One region of the Micromonospora citrea genome, then DNA from elsewhere that is predicted to be linked to it. Evidence: riboswitches for the same ligand, from Rfam matches in the RefSeq annotation. Region 1 holds a riboswitch; each other region holds the start of a gene.
The links. A riboswitch is a leader RNA that binds a small molecule or an ion and turns the genes downstream of it on or off. The one in region 1 is predicted to bind cyclic di-AMP.
Positions count from the first base shown of each region.

Region 2: another riboswitch for cyclic di-AMP. It lies ahead of GA0070606_RS13180 (coiled-coil domain-containing protein); the one in region 1 lies ahead of GA0070606_RS23575 (coiled-coil domain-containing protein).
Region 3: another riboswitch for cyclic di-AMP. It lies ahead of GA0070606_RS06660 (C39 family peptidase); the one in region 1 lies ahead of GA0070606_RS23575 (coiled-coil domain-containing protein).

Region 1 is NZ_FMHZ01000002.1:5,138,332-5,142,797, reverse strand. Features, by position in the region: gene GA0070606_RS23585 (HelD family protein) at 1-382, shown strand, start outside; gene GA0070606_RS23580 (cation diffusion facilitator family transporter) at 472-1,389, shown strand; cyclic di-AMP (ydaO/yuaA leader) riboswitch at 1,543-1,674, shown strand; gene GA0070606_RS23575 (coiled-coil domain-containing protein) at 1,688-2,755, shown strand; gene GA0070606_RS23570 (SRPBCC family protein) at 2,899-3,357, opposite strand; gene GA0070606_RS23565 (1-phosphofructokinase family hexose kinase) at 3,542-4,466, shown strand, end outside.
Region 2 is NZ_FMHZ01000002.1:2,874,695-2,879,160, reverse strand. Features, by position in the region: gene GA0070606_RS13190 (helix-turn-helix transcriptional regulator) at 1-296, opposite strand, end outside; gene GA0070606_RS13185 (carbonic anhydrase) at 492-1,271, shown strand; gene GA0070606_RS13180 (coiled-coil domain-containing protein) at 1,336-2,355, opposite strand; cyclic di-AMP (ydaO/yuaA leader) riboswitch at 2,360-2,490, opposite strand; gene GA0070606_RS13175 (YibE/F family protein) at 2,657-4,009, opposite strand; gene GA0070606_RS13170 (hypothetical protein) at 4,336-4,466, shown strand, end outside.
Region 3 is NZ_FMHZ01000002.1:1,425,391-1,429,856, forward strand. Features, by position in the region: gene GA0070606_RS06655 (alpha/beta fold hydrolase) at 49-792, opposite strand; gene GA0070606_RS06660 (C39 family peptidase) at 898-1,740, opposite strand; cyclic di-AMP (ydaO/yuaA leader) riboswitch at 1,959-2,100, opposite strand; gene GA0070606_RS06665 (hypothetical protein) at 2,388-3,146, opposite strand; gene GA0070606_RS06670 (hypothetical protein) at 3,349-3,804, opposite strand; gene GA0070606_RS06675 (Rossmann-fold NAD(P)-binding domain-containing protein) at 3,978-4,130, opposite strand; gene GA0070606_RS06680 (polysaccharide pyruvyl transferase family protein) at 4,344-4,466, shown strand, end outside.

The sequences.
Region 1 (4,466 bases):
CCGCCGGCTGCACCCCGACCTGCCGCTGCCCACCGCCGTGCGCTCCACCGGCGTCCACCCGGTCGAACTGGTGGTGCCGGCGGCGGAGCTGGAGACCGCGGTGGTGGAGGCGGCCACGGCGCTGCTCGCCGAGGTGGAGGGCACGGTCGGCGTGATCACCCCGGTGCCCCGCCAGGACGAGGTGGCGGGGTGGCTGGGCGGGCTGGGGGCGCCGCGCCTGCAGGTGGTGACCAGCCTGGAGGCCAAGGGCATGGAGTACGACGGGGTGGTCCTCGTCGCGCCGGGCGAGATCCGGGCGGACCCGGGCTCCGGCGTGCGGACGCTCTACGTCGCGCTGTCCCGGGCCACCCAGCGGCTGACCACCGTCGACCCGGTCGGCTGAGGGGTCGGCCGGCCGGCCAGTCACTTGCACATATTGCGATGTGAGCATAGTTTGGACGCGGATCCGGACGAGTGACGGAGGGTGGGCGCGTGGGCGCAGGTCATGACCACCACCACGGGTCGGTCGCGAACGCCGCGCACCGCCACCGGGGCCGGCTCTGGGCCGCCTTCGGGCTGCTCGGCGCCCTGATGGTGGTGGAGGCGGCAGCCGCCTTCCGCACCGGCTCGCTGGCCCTGCTCAGCGACGCCGGGCACATGTTCACCGACGTGCTCGGCATCGGCATGGCGCTCGCCGCGATCACCGCCACCCGGCGGGCCGACGCGGACCCGCAGCGCACCTTCGGGCTCTACCGGCTGGAGGTGCTGGCCGCCCTCGCCAACGCCGTGCTGCTCTCCGGCGTCGCGGTCTACGTGGTCGTCGAGGCGGTACGCCGGTTCGGCGACCCGCCGGCGGTGCTCGCCGGCCCGATGCTCGCCGTGGCCGTGCTCGGCCTGCTCGCCAACGTGGCGGCCTTCGCCCTGCTGCGCTCCGGCGCCAGGGAGAGCATCAACCTGCGGGGCGCGTACCTGGAGGTGCTGGGAGACCTGCTGGGGTCACTCGGCGTGATCGGCGCGGCCCTGCTGATCTCCGTCACCGACTGGTGGTGGGCCGACCCGGTGGTCGCCGTGGCGATCGGGGCGTTCATCCTGCCCCGCACCTGGCGCCTCGGCCGCGCCGCGCTGCGCATCCTGGTGCAGGCCGCCCCGGAGCACCTCGAGGTCACCAAGGTGCACGACCGACTGGCCGCCGTTCCCGGCGTCGCCGAGGTGCACGACCTGCACGTCTGGACGTTGACCTCCGGGATGGAGGTGGCCTCGGCCCACCTGACCACCGAGCCTGGCGCGGAGGTGGGCGCGGTGCTCAGCGCGGCCCGGACGGCCCTGCACGACGACTTCCAGATCGAGCACGCCACGTTGCAGATCGAGCCGGGAGCATCGCCCGGGGCCTGCGGGTCGGTTGAGTGGTAATGAGCACAACCTTAAATCTGGGAGAGTATTGTCGACTTATGTCGGATTTGACGGTAAGCGGACAGGCACCCACGGTAACGCCCGCTGCACCAGTCACACCGGCACCGGTAGGCTCGGACCCGGCCCTCGCCAGGCGGCACCCACCGGTGCCGGCGACGGCCGCCGCCTAATCGCCCGGCGGGGCGAACCGGGGAACCATGTTCGTGGGGTGCATCCGCGTCAGCGGTAGGGATCTTCCGTCCCGAACCCGTCAGCTAACCCGGTCGGCGGCTGACGGAAGGACACGTGTATGCCAGTGATGGCACCTGTACGACGACGCGCCGCCCGGATGGCGGCCCTGATCGCCGCGACGCTCGCCCTCGGCGCCGCGGTCGCCCCGGTCACCGCCTCCCCCGCGGCGGCCACCCCCCGCGCCGGCCTGCCGGCCGCGGCGCCCGGACAGGACGCGGAGGGCGGCACGCCCGCCCTGCGGGCCCAACTGGAGGCCGCCAGCAAGGGCTACCTCGACGCCAAGCGGGCCCTCGACACCTCGGTCAAGCGGCAGAAGCAGCTCACCGCGCAGCTCAAGACGACCGAGACCGAGCTCGCCGAGCGGTCGGAGAAGGTCGGCGAGATCGCCGGGCTGGCCTATCGCACCGGCCGGCTCGGCGCCGCGTCCGCGCTGCTCAACAGCAACTCGCCGGACGGCTTCATGGATCGGGCCGCCGCCCTCGACGCGGTGGCCGCCAACGAGGACCGCGCGCTGCGCGAACTCCAGGAGACCCGCGACACGGCCGTCCGCACCAAGCTCGCGCTCGACGGCGAGATCCGCGAGCAGCGCAAGCAGGTCACGCTGATGGCCAAGCGCAAGGAGCAGGCCGAGCGGGCGCTGACGGTGGCCAACCGGCAGCAGTCCGGCGGGAGCGGCGGCGCGCCGCGCGGCACCTCGACCGCGACGGCGAAGCCGGCGCCGCGCAACTCCGACGGCTCCTGGCCGTCCGAGTCGTGCAGCGTCAACGACCCCACCCCCGCCAACGGCTGCATCACCCCGCGCACCCTGCACGCGCTCAACCAGGCCAAGGCGGCCGGCTTCACCCGCTACGTCTCCTGCTACCGCCCCGGCGGTTCCGGGGAGCACCCGAAGGGCCGGGCCTGCGACTTCGCCGCGCAGAAGAGCGGGTTCGGCGGCGACGCCACGGGCGGCGACCGGACGTACGGCAACAACCTGGCGACGTACTTCGTGAAGAACGCCGACCGGCTCGCCGTGCTCTACGTGATCTGGTACAGGCAGATCTGGCTGCCCAGCAGCGGGTGGAAGTCGTACAGCGGCGCCAACGGCGACCCGTCCAGCGACCACACCAACCACGTGCACCTGTCGGTCTACTGACGCACCCGGCCCCGGTGACCCGCCCGTCGGGTCGCCGGGGCCGCGCCGCGCGTACGGCCGGTCCCCCCGGCCCGGGCCGGGCGCCCGGCTGTTCCGTCCGGGCTGCCCGAGCGTCCCGGGCCGGGCGGCCCGGTGGCGTGCCGTCAGTCGGGCGGGCGGCGGTCCAGGGCGGCACCGAGCCGGGCGGCCAGCCCCAGGTGCGCGGCGCGCGCCTGGCGGAAGGCGTAGCCGAAGAGCGGCGCGGGCGCCTCGAGGGTGATCTCGACCTCTATCCGGACGACGCCGTCCGGCTCGGCGCGCAGCCGGGTCCGGTTGCGCACGGTGGTGGCCGGCCACTGCCGCGCCACGGTGACGATCTCGTCGGGCCCGTCGGCCAGGACGTCGGCCCGGTAGGTGACCGGCAGGCGCAGCGGCCCCGCGGCCAGCCGGTCGGTGATGAGATAGCTCGCCCGCGCGCCGGGTCGGGGCGGCGCCACCCGGCGGACCCGGACGATCAGCGGGTGCAGTTCCTCCTGTCGGGCCGGGTCCGCTAGCAGGCCGGCGGCCTCGGCCGGCGAGCAGCGCGCCTGGACGGTGTAGCTGAAGGAACCTCGCCTGAGCACCCGGCCTCCCCACCGTCGCCGACGCCGTCGCCCGATCGTCGCGCACGCGCGGCACCGTGGCAACGGCGCGCCGGCACCCGCGCGGATGTCGACCGCTCACCCACCTCTGCGACTACCGTCGGCTGCTGACAGGTCACGACGCGTGTCGGTCGACGGAGGGCGGGAGCATGAACGGGTACGACGGATGAGCGGGCACGTGATGGTCTTCGCGCCCACGCCCCGGCTGACGGTGACCGTCGACCAGCCCAGCGACGCCCCGGAGCTGCACCTGCACCCCGGCGGCCAGGGCGTCTGGCAGGCCCGGATGGTGATGTCGCTCGGCGTCGACGTGGTCCTCTGCACCGCCCTGGGCGGCGAGATCGGCCAGGTGCTGGAGCCACTGCTGGTCAGCGAGGGGGTCGACCTCAAGGTGGTGCTGCGGGACTCGGGCAGCGGCGGGTACGTGCACGACCGGCGCGAGGGGTCCCGGCGGGAGGTCGTGGACGTGCCGGGCCAACCGCTCAGCCGGCACGAGTTGGACGAGCTCTACAACCTGGCGCTCGGCGAAGGGCTGCGCGCCCCGGTCAGCGTGCTGAGCGGGCCGAACGAGCCCTCGCTGGTGCCCGCCGACCTCTACCGGCGCTTCGCCGCCGACCTCGGCGCCAACGGCGGCCGGGTGGTGGTCGACCTGGCCGGCGAGCACCTCACCGCGGTGCTGGACAGCGGCGTCTTCTTCCTCAAGGTCAGCCACGAGGAGCTGATCGCTGACGGTCGGGCCGCCGGCGACGACGAGGAGCAGCTCACCCGGGCGATGTACGACCTGCACGCGGGCGGCGCCGAGAACGTCGTGGTGAGCCGGGCCGACGAGCCGGCGCTGGCCCTGGTCGACGGCGAGGTGTTCGAGGTGGAGATGCCCCGCCTGCAGGCCGCCGACCCGCGCGGGGCGGGCGACTCGATGACGGCCGGGGTGGCCGCCGTGGTCGCCCGGGGCGGCGACGTGCGCACCGCGATCCGGACCGGGGCGGCGGCCGGCGCGCTGAACGTGACCCGGCACGGCCTGGGCACCGGCCGGCTCGACTCGATCACCGGCCTGGTCGACCGGGTGCGGCTCGTGCCGGCCGGCAGCCGGC
Region 2 (4,466 bases), 2.3 Mb from region 1:
TCCGCGAAGAGGGCCAGCAGCGCGCCGACCTGTCGGTCCGCCTCGGCGGGGTGCCGGAACCGCCCGGCCGGGTTGAGCGTGTACTCGTTGCGTCGGCCCACCCGGGTGCGGTGCAGGTAACCGCCGGCCTCCAGGTCCGCGACGATCGCCTGGGCGGCGCGTTCGGTGACGCCCACCTCGTCCGCGACGTCGCGCAGCCGGGCGGTGGGGTTACGGGCGATGGCGAGCAGCACGTGACCGTGGTTGGTGAGGAACGTCCAGTTCCGGGTGCTCCCGTTCTCCCCTGTCGTCGCCATGTGGCCATCGTATGGCGCACCCTTCGGGTCTTCCGCCAGGCCCTCGCCCCGTCCCCGCCGGGTGCCGACAAACATATGAAGCACATATCACGCATCCCTTGACGTACCTTCGGGTGCGTGTGAACGTGGGGGCAGCCCGCGCCCAGCGTCGGCCGGGATGACCAGGTCTTTCGCGTAAAGGGCGAGGTGAGGGAGATGAGCCGTCCCGGATCCCCCGGCACTCAGCCGGGCCCGGAACAGGATTCCGCGCAGCCGGCCACGGCAGCCGCCGCTGCCGTACGGGCCGCGTCGGCCACCCCGGCCGACCCCGCGCAGGCGCTCGCCGAGCTGCACGCCGGCAACCGGAGGTTCGTGACCGGCGCCCCGCACCACCCCAACCAGGACGCCGGGCACCGCGCCGCGGTGGCCGACGGGCAGCACCCGTTCGCGGTCATCGTCGGCTGCTCCGACTCCCGGCTCGCCGCCGAGATCATCTTCGATCGCGGCCTCGGCGACCTCTTCGTCGTCCGCACCGCCGGGCACACGGTCGGGCCCGAGGTGCTGGGCAGCGTGGAGTACGCGGTGACGATCCTGGGCACGCCGCTGGTGGTGGTGCTCGGGCACGACTCCTGCGGGGCCGTCCAGGCCGCCCGTGCCGCGGACGCCACCGGCACCCCTCCGCCGGGGCACCTGCCGGCCGTGGTCGACGCCGTGGTGCCCAGCCTGCGCCGCGCCGCGGCCGAGGGGGTGGACGACATCGACCGCATCGTCGACATCCACATCGGGTGCACCGTCGAGGCGATGCTGGACCGTTCGGCCGTGCTCGCCGCCGAGGTGGCCGCCGGGCGGTGCGCCGTGGTCGGCATGTCCTACCGGCTGGCCGCCGGTGAGGCGCGGGTGGTGGCCTCCGTGCCGGCCCACCTGGACGCGGTCGACGGGGCGCGGGCCGCCACCGACGGCGCTCACGCGCCGGCCGCCGCTGCCGCCGTCGCCTGACCCGCTCCCGCACGAAGCGACAGGGCCGCCCCGCGGACGCGGGGCGGCCCTGTGTCGTACGGCGTCAGAGCAGTGACACGTGCACGTGGTCCGTGTGGTTCGACGGGCCGCTGTACGACTTCCAGCCGGTCGCCGGGAACCAGATCTGCCGGTTCCAGATCACGTAGTAGATGCCGAGTCGGTCGGCGTTCCGCACCAGGAACGCGGTCAGGTTGTTGCCGTACATGTAGGTGTCGTCGTTGTGCCAGGGGGAGAAGCCGCTCCGCTGCAACGACCAGTCGCAGGCCCGGCCCTTCGGATGCTCGTACGGCCCGCCGGAGCGGTAACAGCCGACGAACCGGTTGAACCCGGCCCGCTTCACCTCCTTGTACATGTGCAGGGTGCGCGCCGTGATGCAGCCGGAGGTCGTGGGGTCGTCCTCCGTGCACGACAGGGGCTTCCAGTCACCGTCGGCGGTACGCCCCGGCGCGATCCGGGCCACCGGCGACGTGGCGACCACCTTGCCGCCGGTCAGCCCTCTGCCGCCGACCAGCGCGAGAGCCTTCTCCGCCTCGCGCTTGCCGCGGGCCATCTCGTTGGTCAGCTTCTGCTGCTCGCGGACCTCGGCGTCGAGGGCCAGCTTGGCCTGCTCGGCGCGGTTCTTGACCGCGTTGACCTCGGCGAGCTTCTTGGAGTTGACCAGGTTCAGCTCGTCGAGCGCGGCGGCGCGTCGGACGAACGAGTCGGGGCTGGCGGTGTCCAGCAGCATCGACACCGCGCCGATGCGCCCCGTCCGGTAGGACTGGGCGGCGATCTGGCTCACCTGGGGGGCCAGCGCCGCCAGTTCGGCCTGCGCCCGGTCGACCTCCAGGGCCAGCTCGAGCTGGCGCTTCTTCGACTTCGCCAGCTTCGACTTGGCCTGGACGTAGCTGCGGTTCCGCGACTCGATCAGGTCGTTGAGCAGTTTGGGCTCGTCGTCTCCGTGTCCGGAGGGCTGGGGCGGTGAGGTGGGTTCGGCCGCCGCCGGGAGGGGTCCGGCGAAGACGGCCAGGGCGGCGATCACGGCCACCACAGGCGTCAACCAGCGGCGTAGGGGTGCCGTCACAGTGTTCCCTTCCGTCGACCGCCGACCGGGTTAGCTGACGGGTTCGGGGCGGAAGTGGCCCCTACCGCTGTCGCGGATTCACCCCACGTACCTGGGTCCCCGGCTCGCCTGGTGGCGATTGGGCGGCGGCACCGCAGGCGCCGCTGCGCGCCTTCGGCGGTGACCGGCAGCGAGGTTACCCGACAGCCCTCCCGGGGATCTACGTCCCTAAGCCGACTAAATGCGTTATTTCGTAAGGGCGGAGGGTGACCAGTGACGCGTTTATCAGGCGAGGGGTCCTGATCCGTCACGCTGAGGAGTGTCACCATGCGGTGTCCGTGCTCCCGTCTCGGTCGGGCCACCCGGAGGGGGCGGCGGAGGGGGCGTTGCCGGCGCGCGGCCCGCTGAGGGCCTCGAGCGCCTCGGAGCGGTCGGCCGCCGGCCGGGGAGCCGGCGGGGTCGGGGAGGCGCCGTCGTCGGCGGACCCGCCGGCGCGCCGGCCCGCCGTGGTCACCAGGGCCGCGAGGCCGGTGGTCAGCGGCACGGCGGCGATCAGGCCCAGGGTGGCGACCGCGCTGCGGACGATCTCCTGGGCCAGGAACTCGCTGGTCAGGATCTGGGTCACCGCCCGGGAGTCGGCGGTCAGCAGGAGCAGCACCGGCAGCGAGGCGCCGGCGTACGCCAGCACGATGGTGTTGACCGTCGAGGCGATGTGGGCGCGACCGACCCGCGTCGCCGCCCGGTAGAGCTGCGCCCGGGACAGCCCGGGGTTGGCGTGCGCCAGCTCGCTGACCGTCGCGGCCTGGGTCACCGTGACGTCGTCGAGCACACCGAGGGAGCCGATGATGATCCCGGCGAGCAGCAGGCCGTGCAGGTCGACGTCGGCCTGGAACATCGACAGCGTGGTGGCGTCCTCGGTGCCGAAGCCGGTCAGGTGGGTCGCCGCGGTGGCGATCGTGCCGAGGAGCCCGGTCAGCACCAGGCTGCCGAGCGTGCCGAGCACGGCGACCGAGGTCTGTGCCGTCACCCCGTGCGTCAGGTAGAGCACCACGAACATGATCAGTGCCGCGCCGACGACCGCGACCAGCAGCGGCGAGCGGCCGGCGCTGATGCCGGGCAGCACGAAGGTGAGCAGGATGGCGAAGCTCGCCGCCAGGCCGGCCAGCGCGGCTAGCCCGCGCCAGCGCCCGAACGCGACGATCGCCGCGGCGAAGAGCGCCACCAGCCAGAGCAACGGCTCGCCGCGCTGGTGCTCGGCGATGTTGTAGGTGCTCACCGAAGGGTCGGCGGGGTCGGTGAGCTGGACCAGGACGATCTCGTCGCCGACCGCGACCTTCGGCGCGCCGGGCCCGGCCGGCACCGGCGTCTCCACCTGCTGCCCGGCGTCGGGGCCGTCGTCCACCCGCACCGTGACGGTGCCACAGGGGCCCGCCGCCGCGCCCGGGGCCCCCTCCGGGACCTCGGGAGCGGGTGGACACGGCTCGGTCACCACCCGCGTCACCGTGCCGTGGTGGCGGGGCGGGTCGGTGCCGGGCGCCGCCTCGGGGGCGTCCCACGGCCAGAGCGCCAGGGCCGCGATCAGGGTGGCGACGAAGAGGGGCACCACCGTCGCGACGAGGATCCGTCGCACCCCGGGCGGGGCGGACGGTGCGGGACGGGTGTGGTCGGCGCCCATCGAGTGTCTCCCAACGATTCCAGGGCGGGTTACGTGCCGGCGTGCCGGTCGGTTCAGCGTCCCCGGCCGATCGCCGCGCCGGATCTCTCCGGCGTGGCGGAGCGGTCACGCACCGCGCTCGCCCGGCGCGTACGGGACCGGGCGGTGGGTGCCGCCGCCGGACCCGGGAGCCGACGCGGGCGGTGCGGATTTCGGAGGGCCACCGGCCGAATGGTAGCCATCCCGACATCCGGACGCAGGTCGTGAGGGCTGATGTCGGGGCGTGGACGCCGCCGGAAACGCCGGTCGCCCCGGAGCCGGGGGCCGCGGAGGGCTAGCGTGGGGGTGTGCGGACGGCGACGGCGACGGCGGGGCGGTGGGCCCGGATCCTGCTGCTCGTCGGCACGCTGTTCGGGCTCGCCGCGATGCACACCCTCGGTCACGGCACGCACGGGGTGGGCCACTCCGCCGCCACCAC
Region 3 (4,466 bases), 3.7 Mb from region 1:
CGGCGGTCCCGCGCCCGGCCGCCGCGCCGCCCCGGGTCGGCGCGGGGTTCAGCGGTAGGGGTCGACGAGGGCCAGGACCGCCTCCGGGTCCTCGACGTGGGCGTTGTGGCCCAGGCCGGGCAGGGTGGCGACCGGGACGCCCAGCTCCTTCAGCTGGGCGTCGGTGACCATGGGGTCGTGCTCGCCGCGGGCCAGCAGCACCGGCACGTCGGTCGCCGCCAGCAGGGCGGGCAGGTTCGGCTCGCCCACCCCGAACGCCGCCGGGTCCATCGCCAGCCGCCAGCGGCCGTCGACCTGCCGCAGCCCGGCCTCGACCACCGGGTGGTCCGGCGCGAAGAGGCCCGTCAGGCCGGCCACCCGCAGGTAGCGGCGGGCCGCCTCGTCCCGGCCGGCGAACCAGGTCACCGGGCGGCCGGCCAGCTCACCGGCCCTGGCCAGCTCGGCCGGGGACCAGACGGCCTTGATGCCGAGCCCGACCACGGCGTCGACCGGCAGCCCCGCGTCGCGGGCGGCCAGCGCCAGCCCGACCACGCCGCCGAGGGAGTGCCCCAGCACGACGAGCCGGTCGCCCACCGTGAGCCCCGCGGCGAGCCGGTCGGCCAGCCCGGCGAACGAGTACGACGGCAACGGCGGCGACCACCCGTGGCCGGCGAGGTCGGGCGCCAGCCACCGGCCCGGCCACCGGCGCTCCAGCAGCGGCGCCGAGGGCAGCCACACGTCGCCGGTCGCGCCCATGCCGTGCAGCAGCAGGAGGACCCGCCGACCGTCCCGGTCACCCGATTCATCGACCATGGCCCGCAGTGTGCCACCCGCCGGCCGCCCCGGCGAGGGCCGTGACCCGGAGACGACATCGGGCGCCGGCCCCCGGGTGGGGAGCCGACGCCCGACGAGTGTCGCTCAGGCGGAGTAGCCGCGGGTGGCGGCCCAGTTCGCCAGGGCGATGGTGGACATCCAGTACGAGGCGGTGGCCGGGTTCGCCGAGTCGGCGATCTTCACCAGCCGTCCCTCGTCCTGGTAGCCCACGACGGCGATGTAGTGGCCGCCGGGGAACGAGTGCCAGCCGCCGTCGGTGTCCGTGGCGCTGCCGGCGACGTTCACCACGACGCCCCGGCCGGCGGCGATGGCGGCGACGACGTCGGCCTGGAGCCGGTCCGTCTGCGCCGGGGTCGCGGCGCTGCCCGGGATCATCCGCGTCCGGTACGGGTCGCCCTTCACCGTCGCGTTCAGCACCCGGGTGGTGTCGTCGGCGGAGTCGGTGCCCATCTCGTCGGTGCCCAGCTGGGCGCCGAGGGCGTCCTGGCTGCGCGCGACACCGGCGGCGCTGAGGGCGTGCCGGACGGCGGCGGGACCGCAGTTGTAGAAGGTCGTCTGGGCCTGGTAGTCGTAGTCCAGGGTCTTGGACTTCGGCGGCTTCGGCGACTCCGCCTTCCGGGTCAGGTCCGGGTCCGGCCTGGCGCTGGTGGCGCTCGCCGAGGGAACGGCGCTGGACGCGGCCGGGGCGGCGGTCGACGGGACGGCCGCGACGCGGTCCTCGCCGCGCGAGGCGGCGGCGACGCGCTGCTCGGTCACGGCCACCGGGGCCTGCGCGGCGGCCGGCGAGGCGTCGGTCTCGGCCAGCAGCGCGCCGGTGCCGGACGCCAGCACGAGCGCGGCGGCCGACGCGGCGGCCACCTGGTAGGGACGCTCGGACGTCAGGCGGCGGAGCTGTCGCTTGAGGTGGTGCTTCATGGTTTCCTCCACGGGCTCGGGGGGTGAGCGGCCGTCGGTCCCTCTCCGCAGGAGGAACCGACCGCGCGGACGGCGTCCGGCGGTGGTGGACCACTCAGGGGATGTGCCCGGGATGCCGGGCGACGGGCGGTGACCGGTGGGTCAGCTCGCGGCGTACGGCCGGGCGAGCGCGGGCACCGCGGCGCCGTGGAGGCGGCGGCGGGGGGTGGCTGGGTGCTGCACGAGGATGGAACTCCTTCCGACACCGCCGACCGGGTTAGCTGACGGATTCGGGCGGGAAGAACGCCCTACCGCGGGCCGTGGCCCGCGGATTCACCCCGATGTTGCAGTGGGTCCCCGGCTCGTCTCTGCACGATTAGGCGGGTCGGCGCGGCGTCGCCTCTTGCGAACGGGTACCGCACCGGACGCGCCGACACTACTGGCCGGTCGGCGGCCTGCCAACCCGCTCTCACCTGCCTAAACCTTGATCGTGCGACATTTTTTGCGGGCAGTCCGACACTGACGTGACTCAATGGGACGACCGTTTCCACGCGCGCCTTCGGGCCACAACCGGACGAGCGGCAGCCATCGACGCCGAATCGCCGGCGAAAATCGGCCGGACCGCGCCGCATGACCGGTTCGGCGGCGCTGTGACCGGCGTCACCGAAATGCCGTCGCGTTCAGCCCGCGCGGGCGGGCCGCCAGCGCGCGGCGGGCGCGGGACGATGCGCGGTGGCCGCCGTGCGGGCGGCCGGGAGCCGGCCCGGCCGGAGCCGGCCCGCCGCGGCGTACGCCTCCGCGGCGAGGGCGCGGGCCGCCTCGGCGGCCAGGTCGGCGTCCCGCCACGCGAGGCGCTCCCGCTCGGCGGCGGCCCGGTAGCCGGCCCGCTTCGCGTCGCGTACCGCCCGGGCCAGGACGATCTCCTGCTCCGCCGGATGACGTCGGGGATCCCAGCCCGCCCGGTGACCGAACACGTCGCTGAGTTGCCGGGCGGTCAGGTCGCCGCGCCAGTGGGCGGCCATCGCCGCGTGGTGCAGCCAGCGCTCCCGGGCGGCGTACTCGGCGGGCGTGCGCGGGGTGCGCGGAGACGGCAGGAGGGCGGCCCCGGTGAACCGGCGGGCGGCCGTCTCCGCCTCGTCGTACGCCTGCCACGCGCGGCCGACCGCCTCCTGCGCGGCGAGCCAGTCGGCCCGCAGCCGGCGCGCGGTACGGGCGGCGCGGTCCGCCGCGACGGCCACCTCCTCGGCGTAGCGGCGCAGGTCGGCCGCCTCGGCCGCCGGGTCGTCGGCGGGCGGGGCGGCCGGCTCTTCGGCGGGTGGGACCCGCTCCGGGCGGGCGACCAGGACGGCGAGCAGGGTCAGGGCCAGCAGGAGCAGGGCGGACCAGATGGCGGCGGCCCGCGGCACCTCGATCAGGAACTGGTAGAGGACGGTCTCCATGGTCGGCACCTCACGGGTAGCGAGTGCGGCAGCGGGGCACCCGGCGGAAGCGTCGACGCCACGGCGGGCCCGACGGGTGCGGATGGTGGAGAGCGAAGGAAGGGCACCTTGCTGACGCCTGAGGTGGAGCGGGGGCCCTTGCCGACGCGTGGGGGCGGACACGTCCCGGGGCCGTCGTCGGCCCTGCCGGGGGGGGTGCGGCTCAGCCGCGCGGCGGGGCGCGGGGGCCGGCGGTGCCCGGGGCGCGCGCGGCGGGCGCGGGGGCCGGTCCGACGGCGACGGTCGCGGCCGCCGGACCCGGGTCGGCCGCGGGGGCGAGGGGGGCGGGGCCGGCAGCGGCCCGCTCGTCGGCGCCCCCGGCCCCGTCGGCGTTCCCGGCCCCGTCGGCGTTCCCGGCCCCGTCGTCGTCGACCTCGGGGAAGCCCGGCAGGCCGACGGCGGCCGTCGGAGCGAGGCCCGCCCCGGCCGGGGGCACCGCCACGGCGGCCACCGAAGGCACCGTGACGGTGGTGGGGGTCAGCCCCGCAGAGGCAGAGGCGGCGGCGGGTAGCGCCCCCGCGCCGACGGCGAACGCGACCGCGACGGCGAGCCCGGTCAGCAGCCGCGCGGCCCACCGCGCCACCCACCACAGGGGACAGGTGAGCACGACGGGCAGCACGCGACCACGCTACCGCCGACGCCGCCGGTCCGCATCGCCGCCGGGCGTGTCGCCGCGGACCGCACCGACCAGGGTGGACCGGTGCTCGCGCCGCCCGCGCGAGCACCGGGCCCGTGGCCGCCGGTCGGGTGACCGGGCTGGTTGAGCCAGGTCGCCGCCAGTACGCCTGACCGCTACCAGGGCACCGGGCCGTCCTCGGCGAAGAACCCGCCCGTCGACCCGTCCGCGCCGAGGGTGGCCAGGCGCACCAGGACCGCGGCGCCCTGCGCGACGGTGAGGACCCCGGTGTGGTTGTTGCTGTCCGTGTCGACGAAGCCGGGGACCATGCCCTACTCGTGGCGTCCGGTGCGGCGCTGATGGTTCGTGCCGCGTCTGTTCGGAACATGGAGATGCCGGCGATCCGATCCTCGTGACACCTCGGCGGTGTGGCCCACGCCACCGGTCACGGCTGTCACGGAACGAGAGGGACCGGCGTCCTGTGCCTCGGCCGCCGGGTGGCCTAGTATGCCGTGACCTGGCGGTGACGAGAGGCGAGGCGAATGCACCAGCGGATCCTGATGCGGGCGAAGAAGGGCCCCTTCGACGTCTACTCCGCCGAGGAGTCGCACGAAGCGAACTGGATCGGCGAGAACAACGGCAACCTCGTCTTCAGCCACGCCGCG